Regions from separate parts of the Halalkalibacter kiskunsagensis genome, predicted to be linked through region 2. Evidence: riboswitches for the same ligand, from Rfam matches in the RefSeq annotation. Region 2 holds a riboswitch; each other region holds the start of a gene.
What was found. A riboswitch is a leader RNA that binds a small molecule or an ion and turns the genes downstream of it on or off. The one in region 2 is predicted to bind cobalamin.
Positions count from the first base shown of each region.

Region 1: linked by a shared signal. The riboswitch ahead of SLH51_RS10310 (ABC transporter substrate-binding protein) and the one ahead of SLH51_RS17440 (ribonucleoside-diphosphate reductase subunit alpha) in region 2 are both predicted to bind cobalamin.
Region 3: linked by a shared signal. The riboswitch ahead of SLH51_RS10225 ((2Fe-2S) ferredoxin domain-containing protein) and the one ahead of SLH51_RS17440 (ribonucleoside-diphosphate reductase subunit alpha) in region 2 are both predicted to bind cobalamin.
Region 4: linked by a shared signal. The riboswitch ahead of metE (5-methyltetrahydropteroyltriglutamate--homocysteine S-methyltransferase) and the one ahead of SLH51_RS17440 (ribonucleoside-diphosphate reductase subunit alpha) in region 2 are both predicted to bind cobalamin.

Region 1 is NZ_JAXBLX010000014.1:109,361-113,896, reverse strand. It holds gene SLH51_RS10320 (adenosylcobinamide amidohydrolase) at 1-407, opposite strand, end outside; gene SLH51_RS10315 (FecCD family ABC transporter permease) at 404-1,474, opposite strand; gene SLH51_RS10310 (ABC transporter substrate-binding protein) at 1,440-2,456, opposite strand; cobalamin riboswitch at 2,623-2,820, opposite strand; gene bluB (5,6-dimethylbenzimidazole synthase) at 2,902-3,543, opposite strand; gene SLH51_RS10300 (ABC transporter ATP-binding protein) at 3,576-4,379, opposite strand; gene SLH51_RS10295 (ABC transporter ATP-binding protein) at 4,376-4,536, opposite strand, start outside.
Region 2 is NZ_JAXBLX010000033.1:20,323-24,858, reverse strand. It holds gene SLH51_RS17455 (alpha/beta hydrolase) at 1-12, shown strand, start outside; gene SLH51_RS17450 (YbjQ family protein) at 57-377, shown strand; gene SLH51_RS17445 (glycine betaine uptake BCCT transporter) at 711-2,171, shown strand; cobalamin riboswitch at 2,371-2,550, shown strand; gene SLH51_RS17440 (ribonucleoside-diphosphate reductase subunit alpha) at 2,674-4,536, shown strand, end outside.
Region 3 is NZ_JAXBLX010000014.1:93,436-97,971, forward strand. It holds gene SLH51_RS10220 (GTP-binding protein) at 1-803, opposite strand, end outside; cobalamin riboswitch at 1,148-1,331, shown strand; cobalamin riboswitch at 1,531-1,714, shown strand; gene SLH51_RS10225 ((2Fe-2S) ferredoxin domain-containing protein) at 1,865-2,248, shown strand; gene cobJ (precorrin-3B C(17)-methyltransferase) at 2,467-4,107, shown strand; gene SLH51_RS10235 (sirohydrochlorin chelatase) at 4,128-4,536, shown strand, end outside.
Region 4 is NZ_JAXBLX010000006.1:141,563-146,098, forward strand. It holds gene SLH51_RS05340 (C40 family peptidase) at 1-340, shown strand, start outside; gene SLH51_RS05345 (aspartyl-phosphate phosphatase Spo0E family protein) at 498-677, opposite strand; cobalamin riboswitch at 1,340-1,520, shown strand; gene metE (5-methyltetrahydropteroyltriglutamate--homocysteine S-methyltransferase) at 1,699-3,990, shown strand; gene SLH51_RS05355 (hypothetical protein) at 4,358-4,486, shown strand.

The DNA of each region.
Region 1 (4,536 bases), on a different contig from region 2:
AATTGGGTCTTTCGAAATTGACTTATTTTTGTTAATTCCATGACCTCTTCAATGACTTTCCAATCTAACTTTGATAATTGTTTAAGAATTCCCTTTTGATGAGGGTAACGTCCAAGACTAATAATTTCTTCAACGGTATAATCAAATGAAATCTGAACTTCTTGTGATAAGACAGCTACTTTTTTTGCTTTTTCAAGCTTCGAAAGAGACTTAATTGCTTTTCCTGATAGCAGAATATCCCCCTTTTGAATAGGTAACTGACCTGTAATGAGTTTAAATAGGGTTGTTTTCCCACTCCCATTTGGCCCAAGAAGTGCAAAAAACTCTCCTCTTTTTATTTCTAAATTAAGATCTTTAATAATGGGGGCATTTGTATATCCACCTACTAAATTTTCAACTTTCATCATCTTAATCCCCCCCTCCCAAGTCTTTCTCTAATCAATAATAGTGCAAATACTGGTGCACCTATTAAAGCCGTAATGATACCAATTGGTAGTTCTTTAGGAGCTATAATCGTTCTTGCAACTAAATCAGCTAAAATGAGAAAGGCTCCGCCTATTAACATTGATAGCGGAAGAACGTGTCGATGGTTAGGGCCTGTTACTAGTCGAACTAAATGTGGAATTACGAGACCAACAAATCCAATTGACCCAGATACAGCTACCGCTGCTCCCGTTAATAAAGATGCACCAATTAAGATATAGGTTTTCCCTTTCTTTACATTCACACCAATATGATCTGCTGCATCCTCACCTAACGCTAAGGCATTTAATTCACGATAATGAATGAGAAGAATGAATGATCCGACAAGCATAAATGGTATGATCAGTTGAACATGGCTCCATCCCCTCATTCCAACACTTCCGTATAACCAATAGAGAATCTGTGTCATCGCATCCCGATCACCTAATGAAATGATCAAAGATGTAATTGCACCAATAAAAGCACTTATGATAATACCGGCTAATACGATCGTTTCAACAGCTAGACTTCTACTGCTTAACCTGACTAACCCAAACACAACAAGTAACGTAATAAAGCCACTAATAATCGCAACAATTGGAAGAGTGAAACTTCCTAAACCAACGATAGTAACTTGAAAAAACAGCACGAATACTGCACCTAGAGCAGCACCTGATGATACCCCAATCGTATAGGGATCAGCTAATGGGTTTCGCAGGAGCCCTTGGAATGCTGCGCCTGCTAATGCTAGTGATGCTCCTACACAAAGAGCAAGTAGAACTCTTGGGAGACGGATATTCCAAATGATCATTTCTTCATTTCTTGGAATATCATCGAGCCATCCAATATTAAAAGTATTTTCTAATACGATATGTAAAATGACAGGGACTGGAATGGTCACACTGCTTACTAATAAACCAAGGAGGGTTGTACCAAGTACAAACCCTCCGCTTAGCATATACAACCAAACAATTTTATTACTTAAATATTTCCGGATAGATGAGTTCCGCAAGTGTCTCCACTCCTTCGATTAAACGAGGACCAGGTCTAGTAACTGTATCATTATCAACGTCAAACACTTGTTCATTTATTACAGCCGGAACCTCAGCCCATCCATCACGAGTCAATACTGTCGCACTTGGATTTTCTATATAATAACCATAAGTAGTTATGATGACATCAGGATTTAATTGAACGATTTCTTCTTCTGTCAATTTCACCCACCCTTCATGGTCTTCGGCAGCGTTAATAGCTTGAATGGACTCAAGCATTTCATTCATAAATGTATTTTGACCTGTCGTAAAAATATCTGGAGCTGGTGAAACTTCGACCCAGACTTTCTTTTTATCCGTTATAGATTCCTCTGCCTTTTCTTTGATTGCATCATGGCGCTGTTGCATATCAGAAATGATTTCTTCTGCTTTATCCTTACTTCCTGTTGCAGCAGCAATCATTTCAATGTTGCCATAAACATCAGTAAATGAAGTTGCACTTCCAACGACAAGCACGTTTATACCTGCTTCTTCAAACTGTTCTAATATTTCTGGATGAGAATTGAAATGATAATCCGATACAAGAGCCACATCTGGAAGCAGGGTTAGAATCAATTCTGCGTTCATATCTTGCGCGCCAACTTTTTCAACCTCTAATGCCTCAGCTGGATAGTTACAATAATCCGAAACACCGATTATTTTATCGCCTAATCCAAGTGCAAAGGCAATTTCTGTGTTACTAGCTTGAATAGAGACGATCGATTCAGGCTCTGACTCAATTGTAACTTCTCGACCAGCATCGTCTGTGATCGTTACAGGAAACTGTTCTCCTCTATCCTCGTCCAACTCTACATTGTCATCAGAAATTATTTCCTCTTCCTCTAAGTTCACTTCATCTTGAATGCCTTGTTCTTGATCTTGTGTACCACAGCCTGCAATAATAGCCATACTTAACAGAAGAACAATACTGTAAAGCCCCCACTTTTTAAAAATCTCGTTAATCACTGTTTTTCCCCCTTCTATTTTCGAGCACAAAAAAACGCTATTCCAGAGGAAAGCGTAGTGTAAAAAGGCATTTTATGTATACTTAGTCTACTCGAGACTGACTATAAACTTGCAACCTTCATAAAAGATTACTATGCACTTTAAACATTCCTTTCCTCGAGGAAGATTAAAAACATAATAGGCAGGTCTCCTGACTTACGAATCAACGGTTGGTTATCCCTTCCCATGCAGAATACACAGTGGATATTTGCTAACCTTCCTCAACGCTTACAGTGGCGGGACCGTGTTGGACTTACACCAACTTCCCTCTTAGTCTTAAATATTTATTATCATTTAAGAAACCTATTTGTTTACTATTCATTTTTTTGTTCTAAACGCTATTATAATAGAGTTTCCGTCCCTTGTAAATTGATTAATTCTTTTATCCGAAGCCACTTATAACCTATGACCATTTATTTTTGAAAATGAGGGGTTCTAACTGTTTTCTTTCTTCCCATTTAGAGGTTTCAAGAATTGGCTTATCTGGATATTCATCTGTGTAACCAATCGTTAGCAATGCAACAGGGTCAATGTGCGGTGGAATTTCTAGTATGTCGCGTACGTCTTGTTTTTTATAAAAGCTAACCCAGCCCATCGCTAACCCTTCAACACAAGCTGCTAACCACATATTTTGAATCGCACAAGCAGTTGATAGTTGATCCGTTTCAGGAATTGAGTTGCGTCCTAAGACATGGGATCCACCTCGTGTCGGGTCACATGTCACACAAATAGTTAGAGGAGATTCTTTTATCCCTTCAATTTTCAAACTCAAAAAATGAGATTGTTTCTTTTCTTGTTCTTCATAATGAATAGCAAGAGCTCTTCTTTCTTTGTCAGCCGCCCAGGCAAGACGTTCTTTCACTTCTTGTGACGTAACCATTATAAAATTCCATGGTTGCATAAATCCTACTGATGGTGCATTGTGAGCAGCATGAAGTAGGTTATATATCAATTCTTCAGGAATAGGCGTTGATTGAAATGTTCGAATATCTCTTCTTTTATAAATGACCTTATAAAATGCTTTCTTTTCTTCTTCGGTAAACATTTGATTCCTCCAACTCGTCTAATTCGTTAAAGTCATACTGTCTTTTCTTCAAAACTATTTTTATTAAGTATGTGGACCAATGAACGTGTATAAGGATGTTTTAGCTGTCGCAAGTCCCAATTACTAAAAGTTTCTACAATTTCGCCTTGATACATAACAGCTACTTGATCACACAATGTTTGAGCAGCTTGAAGATCATGAGTAATAAATAAATACGATATCTGTTCTTTTTTTTGGATATGTTTTAACATATTTACGATGGATGCTTGAGAGTCCCTATCTAAACTAGCAATCGATTCATCAAAAATAATAAGATCAGGTTGTACTGCTAATGCCTTAGCGATACATACGCGCTGTTTTTGCCCTCCACTTAATTGATGCGAGTACCTTGATAAGTAGGAATGATCAAGACCTACTAGTTTTAACAATTTCAAAAACATTTCTTCCCACTCTACCATCTGTTCCGGAAAATAATTATGAATGGGTTCTTTCAAGATTTCTTCTACATGCATTTTGGGATGTAAGGAAGTAGATGAGTCTTGTAATACTAGTTGGATACGTTTATAAATAGTTAAATCTGTCACCTGTTTCCCATTTATCATTTGACCGTCTAGAAGTATCTGTCCCGATGTTACTGTTTCTAACTTCATAATTAATTTAGCTAAAGTACTTTTCCCACTACCACTTTCTCCAATCAGTGCCAAACATTCTCCTTTATTTATTGTCAGATTAACATCTTTAACTACTTTAACGCTTGGATTGGTTTTAAACCACGTCTTTCTACTTGCTCTTAAAGGGTATTCTTTTGATACATAGCATAACTCAAGTAGACTCATATAACAATTGCTCCTTGACGCATTTGTACAACACGATCTGCGAACCTATTTATGCTTTGATCATGAGAAATAAGTAAAATCGTTAGCTCAAAATCATGTTGTAACTTCTTAAGTAAGGATAAAACTTTGTCTCTATTAATAACATCAAGAGCTGTTG
Region 2 (4,536 bases):
CGTCATGTTTAAATATCGAAGTAAAAAATTTTATCAATACTGGAGGAAAATAAAACATGTTGATTGTGACAACTGAACAGGTTTCAGGCTATGACATTTCAGAAGTAAAAGGGTATGTAAAAGGCAGTACGATTCAGACAAAACATATTGGTCGTGATATTACGGCAGGTTTAAAAGGGATTGTTGGTGGTGAAATAAAAGGATACACCGAGATGATGACAGAAGCACGCAATTTGGCAATCGACCGAATGGTTCAAGAGGCAGAAGAGCAAGGAGCCAATGCGATCATCGGGATGAGAATGCAAACATCGACGGTGATGGCAAACGCAGCGGAGATTATTGCGTATGGGACAGCAGTGGTGATTGAGAAGTATTAACATGTTATAAGGATGTCTCAAAAAGTCAAAAGTAAACGACTTTTTGAGACATTTCTTTTTGGAAATGTAGAATTATGTCTTATTTAATCGAAATAGTAACTCTCATTATGCTGACAGTCGGTGAGCTCATGAAATAAGGAGTAATTCTTAAAAATGACTCTATATGATTTTTAAACTTTAAAAAGAAATATGGTTTAATAAAAATAAGTATTTATTGGCAAGTTTTCTAATCAGTAAATATAAAAACAATAAGGAGTGTTTATTATTTCAGATAAAGGTGAAAATGATAGGTCTATTTTTAAAGTAGCTGTGGCTATTGCTGCTATTTTTGTCATGATTGGTGTTTTGATTCCTGAACAATTAGGTTCAGCAATGGAAGTAGCTCAAGCTTTTGTTCTTGAGTCATTTGGTTGGTTTTATCAATTAGTAGCCACTTTCTTCCTGCTGTTTGCTTTTTTTATGATTTTTAGTAAGTATGGAAATATTAAACTAGGAAAACCTGATTCGAAACCAGAATATAGTCGTCCAGCCTGGTTTTCGATGTTATTTTCAGCAGGAATGGGAATTGGTCTTCTTTTTTATGGAGTGTCTGAACCGATAGCCCATTTTTCTACTCCGCCTTCTGGAGATGGAGGGACCGAACAATCAGCAATTGTTGGAATGCGCTACACTTGGCTTCATTGGGGGTTACATGCTTGGGCTATCTACGCAATCGTGGCACTATCCCTTGCTTATCAAAGATTCAGAAAAAATGCACCAGGTTTAATGAGTACTACTCTTTATCCTGTACTTGGTGAAAAGGTGAAAGGGCCTATTGGACAAACCATTGATATTGTGGCTGTTTTTGCAACTTTATTTGGAGTGGCGGCTTCCTTAGGATTAGGTTCACAGCAAATAAATGCAGGATTAGCATATTTGGTTGGGATTCCAAATAACTTTATGGTTCAAATGATTATTATGAGTATTATTACTGTCCTTTTCATTGTTTCAGCGAATACAGGAATATCAAAAGGAATTAAGTACTTAAGTCTTGCGAATATGTCGATAGCAACGCTTTTGTTTTTTGCTATGCTTATTATCGGCCCTACGTTATTTTTACTAAATATGTTTACATCAAGCCTAGGGAGTTATTTTCAAAACCTTCTATTAATGGGCTTGCGCATAGCTCCTTTTGATGAAACGGAGGCGGCGTGGACTCAAGGTTGGACTGTCTTTTACTGGGCATGGTGGGTTTCATGGACTCCATTTGTTGGGATGTTTATTGCTCGAGTATCCAAAGGTAGAACGATACGTGAATTTACTGTAGCTGTTCTTTTGGTCCCTTCATTTGTTTGTGCTATTTGGTTTACGGTTTTCGGTGGTACAGGTATCTATTTAGAGGTAACTCAAGGCTTAAATGTTTCTGAACAAGGACTTGAAACAGCCCTTTTTTATGTTTATCAACAGTTGCCATTTGGAATTATCTTATCAATTTTAACTGTAGCTTTAATCACAACGTTCTTTGTCACATCAGCCGATTCAGCTACTTTTGTTTTGGGGATGCAAACAACTGGAGGGAAGTTGAACCCATCAAATCGAGTAAAGGTTACATGGGGGTTAATCTTAGTAGCCTCTACTGCTGTATTAATGGCTTCAGGTGGGTTATCCGGATTACAAACAGCTATCATCGTTAGTGCATTGCCTCTTTCGTTTATTGTCTTGGCGATGTGTTATGGGTTAGTAAAAGAATTGAATCAAGACTTAAAAGATCAAAGTATAGCCCAAAAAGAAAAAAAGAAGAAAGTGGCTAGCTAAAGATTAGGAGAAAAGAGCTCTCATTATAATAGGGTACTCTGTTTCTACCGATCATTTACTAGGTTTGTCTCTCACTATAATGAGTGAGAAGCGAACCTAGTTTGTTTATAATGGAAAAAATGTTTTTCTTGCAATAGGTGAAATCTTCCTTTAGTATATACAATATATCGTATCTAATTAAGTTTTTAACAACTATATATTGAATTCGCGGAATGAACGGTGTCTAAATAGACTTAATAGGGAATCTGGTGCGAAGCCAGAACTGCCCCCGCAACTGTAAGTGTGGACGAAATGAGGGACCCACTGTGCATATTGCATGGGAAGGCTCATCGTAGGGTGAAGCACGAGTCAGGAGACCTGCCGTCATTCTTTAGTTAAACTATCTCCGGGGTGTGAGAAGTAAGACGGCAAAATATATTTAATGTCTTATTCACACGCCGTTTTACGCTCTTTCTCTAACTTGGAGAAAGAGCGTTTTTTATTTTGATAAGGAGGAAGATGAATGAAAAGTATGATTATACCAACCAATACCGTTGAAAAAGCAAAAATTCAGATTCAAGAACTAGTGAGTCTATTTCCAAAATTAGATTTTGCTTTATATAAGGAGAAGATTGAACAAGCAGTAACATCAAAAGAGAATATTTCAGAAGAAAACCTTAGCAATGTAATGATTTTGTCTGCTTTGGAGAGAATTTCTGCGGAGGAACCGGACTGGACCTATGTTGCAGCTAAAATATTATTAAAGCAACTTTATAGCAAAGCGGCTCACTGTAGGGACTATGAAGATAACCTACAGTATGGATCCTTTTACGAGTTAGTTCAACAATTAACGGGGATGGGCATTTACTCTGAAGAAATATTACAAGAGTATTCAAAGGAAGAGCTTGAAGAAGTAGAAAAAATAATTGTTCCTAAACGAGATTCGTTGTTTACATATGTCGGATTGCTAACTTTAGCAGACCGTTATTTAGCTAAATCGCACAGTGGAGAAATTTATGAACTTCCTCAAGAAAGATTTTTAGTCATAGCACTCACGTTAATGATGAAAGAGCCAAAGGAAAAACGTTTAGGCCTTATTATAGAAACGTACTGGGCGATTTCGAATTTATACATGACGGTGGCAACCCCAACACTGGCTAATGCAGGGAAAAGCTACGGACAATTATCCAGTTGTTTTATTGATACGGTAGACGATAGTCTTAGAGGGATCTATGACAGCAATACAGATATTGCAACGCTAAGTAAAAGTGGAGGAGGCATCGGCGCGTATTTAGGAAAGCTACGCAGTCGTGGAAGTGACATTAAAGGCTTTAAAGGAGTGTCGTCTGGAGTCATCCCGTGGATGAAACAGCTTAATAATACCGCGGTTAGTGTAGATCAGTTAGGTCAAAGACAGGGTGCAATCAGTGTGTATTTAGATATTTGGCACCGCGATATTTATAGCTTTTTAGCTGTGAAATTAAATAATGGTGATGAAAGGCAGCGTACCCATGATTTATTTACAGGCGTTTGTCTACCAGATTTATTTATGGAAAAAGTTGAGGCGCGGGATGATTGGTATTTATTCGATCCGCATTCAATCCGCCAAACTTTGGGTTTTAGTTTGGAAGATTATTATGATGAAGAAAGAGGAAAGGGAAATTTCCGTGATAAGTATAAACAGTGTATGGAAGCGGCTAACAACGGATTACTTGGTGAAAAAGGATTGTTATGGGAAGTCGTTCCGGCGATTGATATTTTCAAAGAAATTTTGAAAAGTCAGCTTGAGACGGGTACACCATATATGTTTTATAGAGATACTGTAAACCGAGCTAACACCAACCGTCACCAAGGGATGATCTATTGCAGTAACTTGTGTACAGAAATTACACAAAATATGAAAGCCACAACGGTCGTTGAAGAAAAAACCGAAGATGGCAAAATAATTGTCGTGAAAGAACCTGGGGACTTTGTGGTTTGTAATTTGTCTTCTATTAATCTAGCTAAAGCAGTAACAGAGAATATACTTGAAAGACTGATCCCTATTCAAGTTCGCATGCTTGACAATGTGATTGAATTAAATAATCTTCCAGTTTTGCAGGCACAAATAACAAATCAAAAATACCGTTCCATTGGATTAGGCACATTTGGCTGGCATCATTTGTTAGCTTTAAAAGGCATCAGATGGGAATCAGAGGAGGCGGTAGAGTACACAGACACATTATATGAAAACATCGCGTTTTTAACGGTTCGTGCAAGCCATGAGTTGGCAAAGGAAAAAGGAGCTTATCCACTTTTTCAAGGGTCTGATTGGGAAACAGGTGCATATTTTGATACACGTCAATATATGAGTGAAAAGTGGATGGAGCTTCGAGATGGTGTGAAG
Region 3 (4,536 bases), on a different contig from region 2:
GGGTGGAAAGGTTTTCTGCTTCGGTAAACGAAGGAAGAGACACCATACTCCTCCGTTTCTGGTGTGTGCTCTTCATTTAATTCTTTAATCCATCCAGCATATTGACTCACTTTATCAAAGTCGAATTTGCCTGTATGTAAAATAGAAGACAATTCTACCTTAGAGAATGATGTAGGAATAATATCAGCGTCTGCATTTAATTTCCTCATGAAATTTAGTATCTCATTTTTATCTACTTCTTTTAACATTTCAACTTTATTAAGAATAATCACATCGGCAAATTCAATTTGATCGACTAGCAGATCTGAAATTTCGCGAGTGTCAGATTCATCTGTACCTTCTTTACGGTCAAGTAACGATTCACCTGATGCATAATCATCCCAAAAACGATTTGCATCAACAACGGTTACCATTGTGTCTAACTTACATTTTTGCGTTAAGTCTACACCTATTTCTTCATCAATATACGTAAATGTTTGAGCGACAGGGACAGGCTCACTAATCCCCGACGATTCAATTACGATATAATCGATATCTCCTGCATCAACAATTCTCTCGACTTCTTGCATTAAGTCTTCACGAAGAGTACAGCAAATACAGCCGTTTTGAAGTTCTACTAGCTTTTCCTCCGTTCTCGAAAATCCATTGTCTTTCACAAGCTTAGCATCAATGTTCACTTCACTCATGTCATTTACGATAACAGCGACTTTCAACCCTTCACGATTGGTTAAGATGTGGTTTAGTAAAGTTGTTTTACCGGACCCTAAATAACCACTTAGTACAGTAACAGGCACTTTTTTCATTAAATAAATCCTCCTTTTAAATTTTTACACATACAATCATGTATAAATATTAATGTAAGTGAAATAGTTCCATTTACATATTGTTTTAAATAGTAATTATTACGATTTAAATTTTATCTTTCTTTTGTCATTTTGTAAATAGAAGGATTTTTTTTTTGAAATTAAACAATTTTAAAGTACTTGTACAAAATTTATACTTGCTAAATATACTGAAGAGTAGTTTAATAGACATTGAATGTTAAACTACTCTTTTTGTTTAGATAACAACGAATTCAGTTACAGTTTAATGTCCTGATAATATATATATCGAAATAAATGTTAAAACCATTGAAAAAATGACTTTAAAAAAATGCAACAACAAAGGTGCATAACTACTAGTTATGCTTAAAAGGGAAGTACGGTGTGAATCCGTCACGGTCCCGCCACTGTAATGGGGAATTTCATTGTCTAAAGTCACTGAGTATATCGGGAAGACGCAATGAAATGATGAACCTAAGTCAGGAGACCTGCCTTTGTTTAAAATTGCTTCAATACCTACGGGTCATAGGTAGAGAAGTGTAGAATAGATGCTACTTATATTCGTATGCCATTTATCTGCACCTCTATCTATTGATAGAGGTGTATTTTTATTTGAAAGAGGAAAAGCAGCACGCTACTGACGTGTTGATGAGTTTGTTCATGTTAAAAACCACTGTAAATGTTTTAGAACGCGCGAACTATAATTTAAATTAAGAATCCAAACAAAGGTGCATATCCACTGGTTATGCTTAAAAGGGAAGTACGGTGTGAATCCGTCACGGTCCCGCCACTGTAATGGGGAATTTCATTGTCTAAAGTCACTGAGTATATCGGGAAGGCGCAATGAAATGATGAACCTAAGTCAGGAGACCTGCCTTTGTTTTAGTTGCTTCAATACCTACGGGTCATAGGTAGAGAAGTGTAGAATAGATGCTACTTATATTCGTATGCCATTTATCTGCACCTCTATCTATTGATAGAGGTGTATTTTTATTTTCGTTTACATCAATAAATTATCGAAGTATTTTAGGAGGAATAGATTGATGACTACTTGGAATTTAACAGGTACAAAAAAACATGTTCTGGTTTGTAATGGATCTAGCTGTATGAGGAAGGATGGGGAAGAAATTACTGTAGCCATTCGAGAAGAAATAGAGAATCTTGAATTAGATCAACAAATTCATACATCGCGTACTAGATGTAATGGGCGCTGTAAGGATGCGTGTGTTGTTATTGTTTACCCTGAAGGAAATTGGTACTCAGCTACTTCAACAGAAATCGGGCGCTCTATTATTAAAAGCCATGTTGATCCGTCAGTTGACTTACAAAAATCTTTAATTTATGACTTTGAAAATAGTGAAATGATAGCAAAGAATACGACTGCTAGAATTAAGGGCGTTTCGAAAGTGGAGAAGACAAAGGTATAGCTTGTTCTTGTTTGTTGAGCTAAGAGAGTATATTCAAAAAGGTGAAGCAATAGCTCAGCTCGCTGTGCACATGCTATGAGAAACCCACTCATAGCATACTTAAGGTGAGAGACACTTCTCTCACCATTTACAGCGGCTACGCTCATTGCATTGATGTTGTTCAAAAAAGTAAATACTAACTTTTTTAAAACGGCATCTTATAAAAGGAGGTATGCATAATGCTTGGAAAATTACTTGTTATCGGCTTTGGTCCCGGAAGTTTTGATCATATGACGAACAGGGCACAAACAGCTATCCAAGAAAGTGATTGCATTATTGGCTATAAAACATACGTTGATTTGATACAAGATTTATTATCAGATCAAGAAATTATTAGTACGGGTATGTCCGAAGAGGTGAGTCGAGCGCAGGCAGCCGTTCGTCTTGCGGAAGAAGGGAAAACTGTAGCTGTCATTTCAAGTGGTGATGCTGGTGTTTATGGGATGGCAGGACTTGTTTATGAGGTGTTAATTGAAAAAGGATGGACAGAAGCAACCGGGGTAAGTGTCGAGGTTATTCCAGGTGTATCTGCAAGTAACTCTTGCGCATCTTTACTAGGAGCACCGATTATGCATGATTCATGTACGATTAGTTTAAGTGACCACTTAACTCCATGGGAACTTATTGAAAAACGAATTAAAGCAGCCGCACAAGCTGACTTTGTTATTAGTTTATATAATCCAAAAAGTGGTCGGAGAACGAGACAGATTCAAGAGGCTCAAAGAATTCTACTTGAGTATCGTTCTCCGAAAACACCAGTAGGTCTTGTGAAAAGTGCTTATCGTGAGCGGGAACATATTGTCATTACAGACCTTGAAAATATGCTCAACTATGATATTGGGATGTTAACAACGGTTGTTATCGGAAATTCATCTACAGTTCTCTACGATAACAAAATGATTACACCTAGGGGATACCAACGCAAGTATACGTTACATACAACAGAACAACGATTAAAGCCGCATGAACGTTTACGACATGAAAACGAACCATGGGCATTGCACCAAGGCAAAAATGATTTGGACCTCGCAAAGGATCAAACGGCTGCCACAGCAGTTGAAACGATTGTTCCTAAGAAGACGTCTCTAGAACTTGCCCAAGAGGCACTTAGTAAAGTGAAAGGTACGTCCAATCAATTACTAGAAAAGAAAACGGTAAATAACCCTGTTGTCTCTATTTTTGAACTTGCGGTTAGTACGGGGGTTGCAAACAAGCAATTCACTCCGAAACAAATGATGACCCTTGCTGAAGTAGTTGGTGACGATGGAACGATGGAGTATACACCTCATCACCAAATTCATCTACGAATTCCAACCGCTACTCCAGAGGTTATTACGGAAAAATTAAAAAGCGTCGGGTTTATTCTTGAACCTCTTGGTGATGTTTTTCAATTAAAAGCATGTGATTTCTGTGAAGGTGAAAAAAAGGATTCGATTCCATATGCAGAAGAATTACATCAAAAGTTAAGTGGCCTGGAACTACCAAAAGAGTTGAAGGTTGGATTCAATGGCTGTGGCATGGCTTGTTATGGAGCGGTTAATGACGATATCGGTATTATATTTCGAAAAGGAAAGTTTGATTTGTTTTTAGGGGCAAAAACGGTTGGCCGAACAGCTCATGCTGGTCAGCCAGTGGCAGAGGGCATTCAGCCGGATCAAATTGTTGAGCTCATTGAAAAAATTATATGCGAGTACAAAGAGAAAGGTCATCCGAATGAAAGACTTTTTAAGTACTTTAAACGAGTAGGAAGTATTCAAGGATATACATACAAGGATATGACACCAAAGATTGAAATTGAACCAGCTCCGTGTGGAGACTAAATCAGATAGGAGTGAATTATATGAAAGCAATTTTACTAGTTGGACACGGAAGTAGAGATCCTGAAGGAAATGAACAAGTAAGGCAAATGATCAAAGAGTTAGAGCCGAGGTTAGACCCTGCACTTCTTATAGAAACCTGCTTTCTTGAATTTGAGAAACCGACGATAGAACAAGGTATTCAAGTATGTGTAGAAAAGGGAGCAGTGAGCGTCCATGTTATTCCACTTATGTTGCTAGCAGCGGGTCATTCCAAGATTCATATCCCAGCAGCTATTGATGAAGCAAAAGAGAACTATCCTCTAGTTCAGTTTACTTATGGAAGACCGTTTGGAATTCATGAGGAAACAATCGAAATTTGTAAAAGTCGTTTAGAAGAAGTTGGAGAGAACATAAATGAAAAAGATTCTGATACTGCTGTTCTTTTGTTAG
Region 4 (4,536 bases), on a different contig from region 2:
AGCAGAAGCTGCCAATCACGTAGGTGTTCCTTACCTATGGGGCGGCCAATCAACTTCTGGCTTTGACTGCAGTGGATTCGTGCAGTATGTCTTCACGCAACAAGGAATCTCCGTTCCACGAACAGTGGCACAGCAATGGAATGCGGGGAAAGCCGTCTCGCAACCATCTGTCGGAGACCTCGTATTCTTTGAAACATATACAAAAGGACCATCTCATAACGGCATCTACATTGGAAACAACCAATTCGTACATAGCGGTTCCTCAACCGGTGTCACAGTTACGAGCATGAACAATCCTTATTGGAAACAGCGTTATTTAGGAGCAAAACGCCTATACTAAAACGCCGAAAAAGACTTGATCTCTTCCTCTATTCTATGGTTAGGAGAGCAAGTCTTTTTGGCGTGCAGCGATATTGATGGAGGCAGACTGTACGCGATCATGCCACTGCAAACTGACGTGCAGTCTTGCGCCCTACTGCTATTGTACTTGTACTGGATTAAGCGCTTTTTTTATAGGCAAAATGTTTCATGTATAGGATGATTAATTTATCTAACTCTTGACTGCAATGAAGCGTCTCGGAACTGTCCATTCCAGAAATGGATGCAGTCATGATCATTTCGTTCTTTAATTTTTCGATACGATTTCTCAACAAGATCTCCATTTTAGATTTATCCATTTCGCATACCTCAATCGTAAATTATTTTTATACTGTTTATTATAAGCTTAAATTCCTATAACAAAAGGCTTTCGACAATAGTTCTAAATCATAGACAAATATATATACAAAAGACTTATTTGTGACTCTAGTTCTACGGCTGGTGGTTCTCTTTTTTTTACAAATTACGTCGGAAAACGTGCAGTCACACAGGGACGTTGCTGCAGTTGGAATGCGGTCGATGAATTCGGTACGCAGAGGAAATTGCTGAACTCTCTTTAGGTGGTAAGGCAGGTGACGGGACGGTGCACTGTGGTGCGGTGCTGTGGCGCCCGCTGCGACATGCGAAAGCCACATCCCCTAGTACCGAGTCGCACATTGACGGCTGCACAAAAAGAACATCCCCACTAGATCCATCATCTAGTGGGGACGCAGGCCGTGCTTTATTCAAACTATATTCCTTTCCGAAACAACGGATCTGCACCTACTTTCTCATAATCGCGGTTGAGTAGGTAATTGTAATTTTATCGGAACAGGAGGTACTGCCATTGAATAATATAATAGTTTTTTGTTAAGTTTAGTCTTTTCAATAAATATTCTTATTTCTACGTAAATCAAACGAAATTCACTATTTCAGAAAATTATGTACTTAATTTTAATAATATGTTATAGTTATCGAAATTACATATCGTGTAAGAATTGGTGCCAAGCTGCGGCTTGGCTTAAAAGGGAAGAACGGTGCAATTCCGTCGCTGTCCCGCAACTGTAAATCGGAGTGAATCACAAATACCACTGTCTTTTGACGGGAAGGTGTGAGGAGCATAGATGATAAGCCAGGAGACCTGCCAATTTCTAGTACACACCAAATACCTACGTGGAAATAGGTGGTGACATTCATTTGTACGACAAACGAGTTATGAGTAACGATGCTTTTGCATGTTTTTTAAAGCATACCTTTAACTTGATTGTAAAGCCATTTCCCTTTTGCGGAAATGGCTTTTTTGTATTTGGCAATTTGTAAATTTAAAGGAGGAAAGGAAAAATGAATTTAGTTAGTACAGCCATTGGTTACCCATACATTGGTGATAATCGGGAGTGGAAACGTTGTGTAGAATCTTTTTGGAAGGATGCAATTTCAGAGGAGAAATTTATTTTAGAAATGAAAGCGAGTCGCTTGAATAATTTGAAGCGCCAGCAATCATTAGGCTTAGAAATACTAACTGTTGGGGATTTTACATTTTATGATCGTATGCTTGACCTTGCGACAATGTTCGGTTTAGTGCCAGCTCGTTATGAGTGGACAGGTAAAGAAGTAGATCTAACAACGTATTACGCAATGGCGCGTGGGGCAAACCATGTTGTGGCTTGTGAAATGACAAAGTGGTTTAACACAAACTATCACTACATCGTACCTGAGTATGAAGGCAAGCCACTAAAATTAACAAAAAACTACATTTTAGATTACTTTGTAGAAGCGAAAGAAGAGTTAGGTCTTATTACAAAGCCTACAATTATTGGTCCATTTACTTTTGTGCAATTAGCAAAAGGATACGATGCCAAATCGAAAGCATTGTTTATTTTAAAACTCTTACCGCTATATGCACAAGTATTCCAGCAACTTGTAGATGCAGGGGCGCAGTGGATTCAAGTGGAAGAACCTGCATTAGTCCTTTCACTGACAGCAGATGATGTGAAACTAGTACAGGAAATTTACAAACAATTAGCAGAAGAAGTACCAGCTGCACAAATCATGTTACAAACATATTTTGAAGGGCTATCAGCGTATGAAGAGCTATCTCAATTACCTGTTGCAGGAATTGGTCTTGATTTCGTACATGGGGAAGAAGAGAATATGGCCTCACTCCGTAAACACGGCTTCCCAAAAGATAAAGTATTAGGGATCGGTATGGTGAATGGACGTGATATTTGGCGAGCAAATTTGGCTGAAAAAGCTATGAATACACAAGCTGTTTTGTTATTAAGTGGGGTGAAAGAAGCTTGGATTCAGTCTTCATGTAGTTTACAGCATGTACCTGTGACGACGAAGTCAGAAACGAAGCTAGATGCCACACTAACAAATGCATTGTCATTTGCGGATGAGAAAATTGTTGAGTTAACACAAGTAACGTCCTATGTTCGTGACGAGGCATGGCCAGGCAATAAAAGCGTGTCACAAAGTATGCTGGCGACTGAAGCATTAGCGCAGCATAAAGTGAGGAAAAATGCACGTGTAAAGGAGCTTGTATCACAAGTGAAGCCAGAGCATTTTACACGTCCAATCGCTTTTAAGGAACGTCAAGCTTTGCAGAAAGAGGCATTACATTTACCGGATTATCCAACAACAACGATTGGCAGCTTCCCTCAGTCAGATCTAGTAAAACGTACACGTACCGCATGGCGTAAAAAGGAAATTACAGACTCTGCATATGCAGAGTTTGTGAAAAGTGAAACAGCTCGTTGGATCAAAATTCAAGACGAAATTGGACTGGATGTTTTGGTTCATGGTGAATTTGAGCGTACAGATATGGTCGAGTACTTCGGTGAAAAGCTGAGAGGTTTTGCCTTTACAGAAAAAGCATGGGTTGTATCATATGGTTCACGCTGTGTGAAGCCCCCAATTATTTATGGTGACGTAGAGTGGACAGCTCCAATGACAGTGAAGGAAGTAGAAGAGGCACAGCAATTAACGTCTAAGTATGTTAAAGGGATGTTAACAGGTCCTGTCACAATCTTAAATTGGTCTTTTGTCCGTGATGATATTTCACGTGAACAAGTAGCGAACCAAATTGCCTTAGCACTAAGAGAAGAGATTCAAGCGTTAGAAGATGCAGGCATTGCCATAATTCAAGTGGATGAACCGGCATTGCGCGAAGGCTTGCCATTGCGCAAAGAAAACTGGGCCGAATATTTATCATGGGCGGTAAATGCATTTAAGTTAGCAACTTCAAGCGTAAAGAATGAAACGCAAATTCATACGCATATGTGCTATTGCGAATTTAATGACTTTATTGAGCCAATTCGTGCCCTTGACGCAGACGTTATTTCAATTGAAACGTCTAGAAGTCATGGGGAACTGATTCAATCTCTAAAACAAAATCCATATGAACTTGGTATTGGTTTAGGAGTGTATGATATTCATAGCCCACGTGTACCAAGTGTAGAAGAAATCGATACGATTTTAAAAGATAGTTTAGAAATAATTTCAAAAGAGCAGTTTTGGGTGAATCCGGATTGTGGTTTAAAAACACGTCATGAAGAAGAAACTATTGCTTCACTAAAAAATATGGTAGCAGCTACAAAGAAACTACGCCAACAGCAACAACAAACTGTTTAAACAATAGAAAGAATGAACTAGAATTTATGACAACAGCACCAATTAAAAATTGAGTAGTTTCCTACGATCAGCACGAATAAAAAAAGGTAGTGGTCAATTTACTGAAGGAAGGATTTAGGACAGTTTATCGACATTATTTAATAGCTTTTTCAAGAATCGGGCGCTTTTCTGAAATAAGGAAAGCGTCTTTCTTCATGAAAAGGGCCATGATAATGTAATAACACTTGGAAGTTGAATTGGATATTTATGTTAAAATAATTAGAGATTGTGAAGGATTGTACTAAAACAAACGGAGCATTTACTTTAATAAGAAAATACGCAAAGGTATTTAAAAAATGGTGAAATTAGTAATTAAGGAGGTGTCTATTTGAAAACTATAAAAATTTCTTTATTTATTCTTTTATCGACAATGTTGTTAGTCGCTTGTAAGTCGGAGGAAGTTTCACAAAAACCATTACAAGGAAAGGCGAGTTTTGTTGGAAGTGGAGATATATGAGATGCAGTGTATTTATATGATACAGATTATAATTTAAATTGGATAGAATT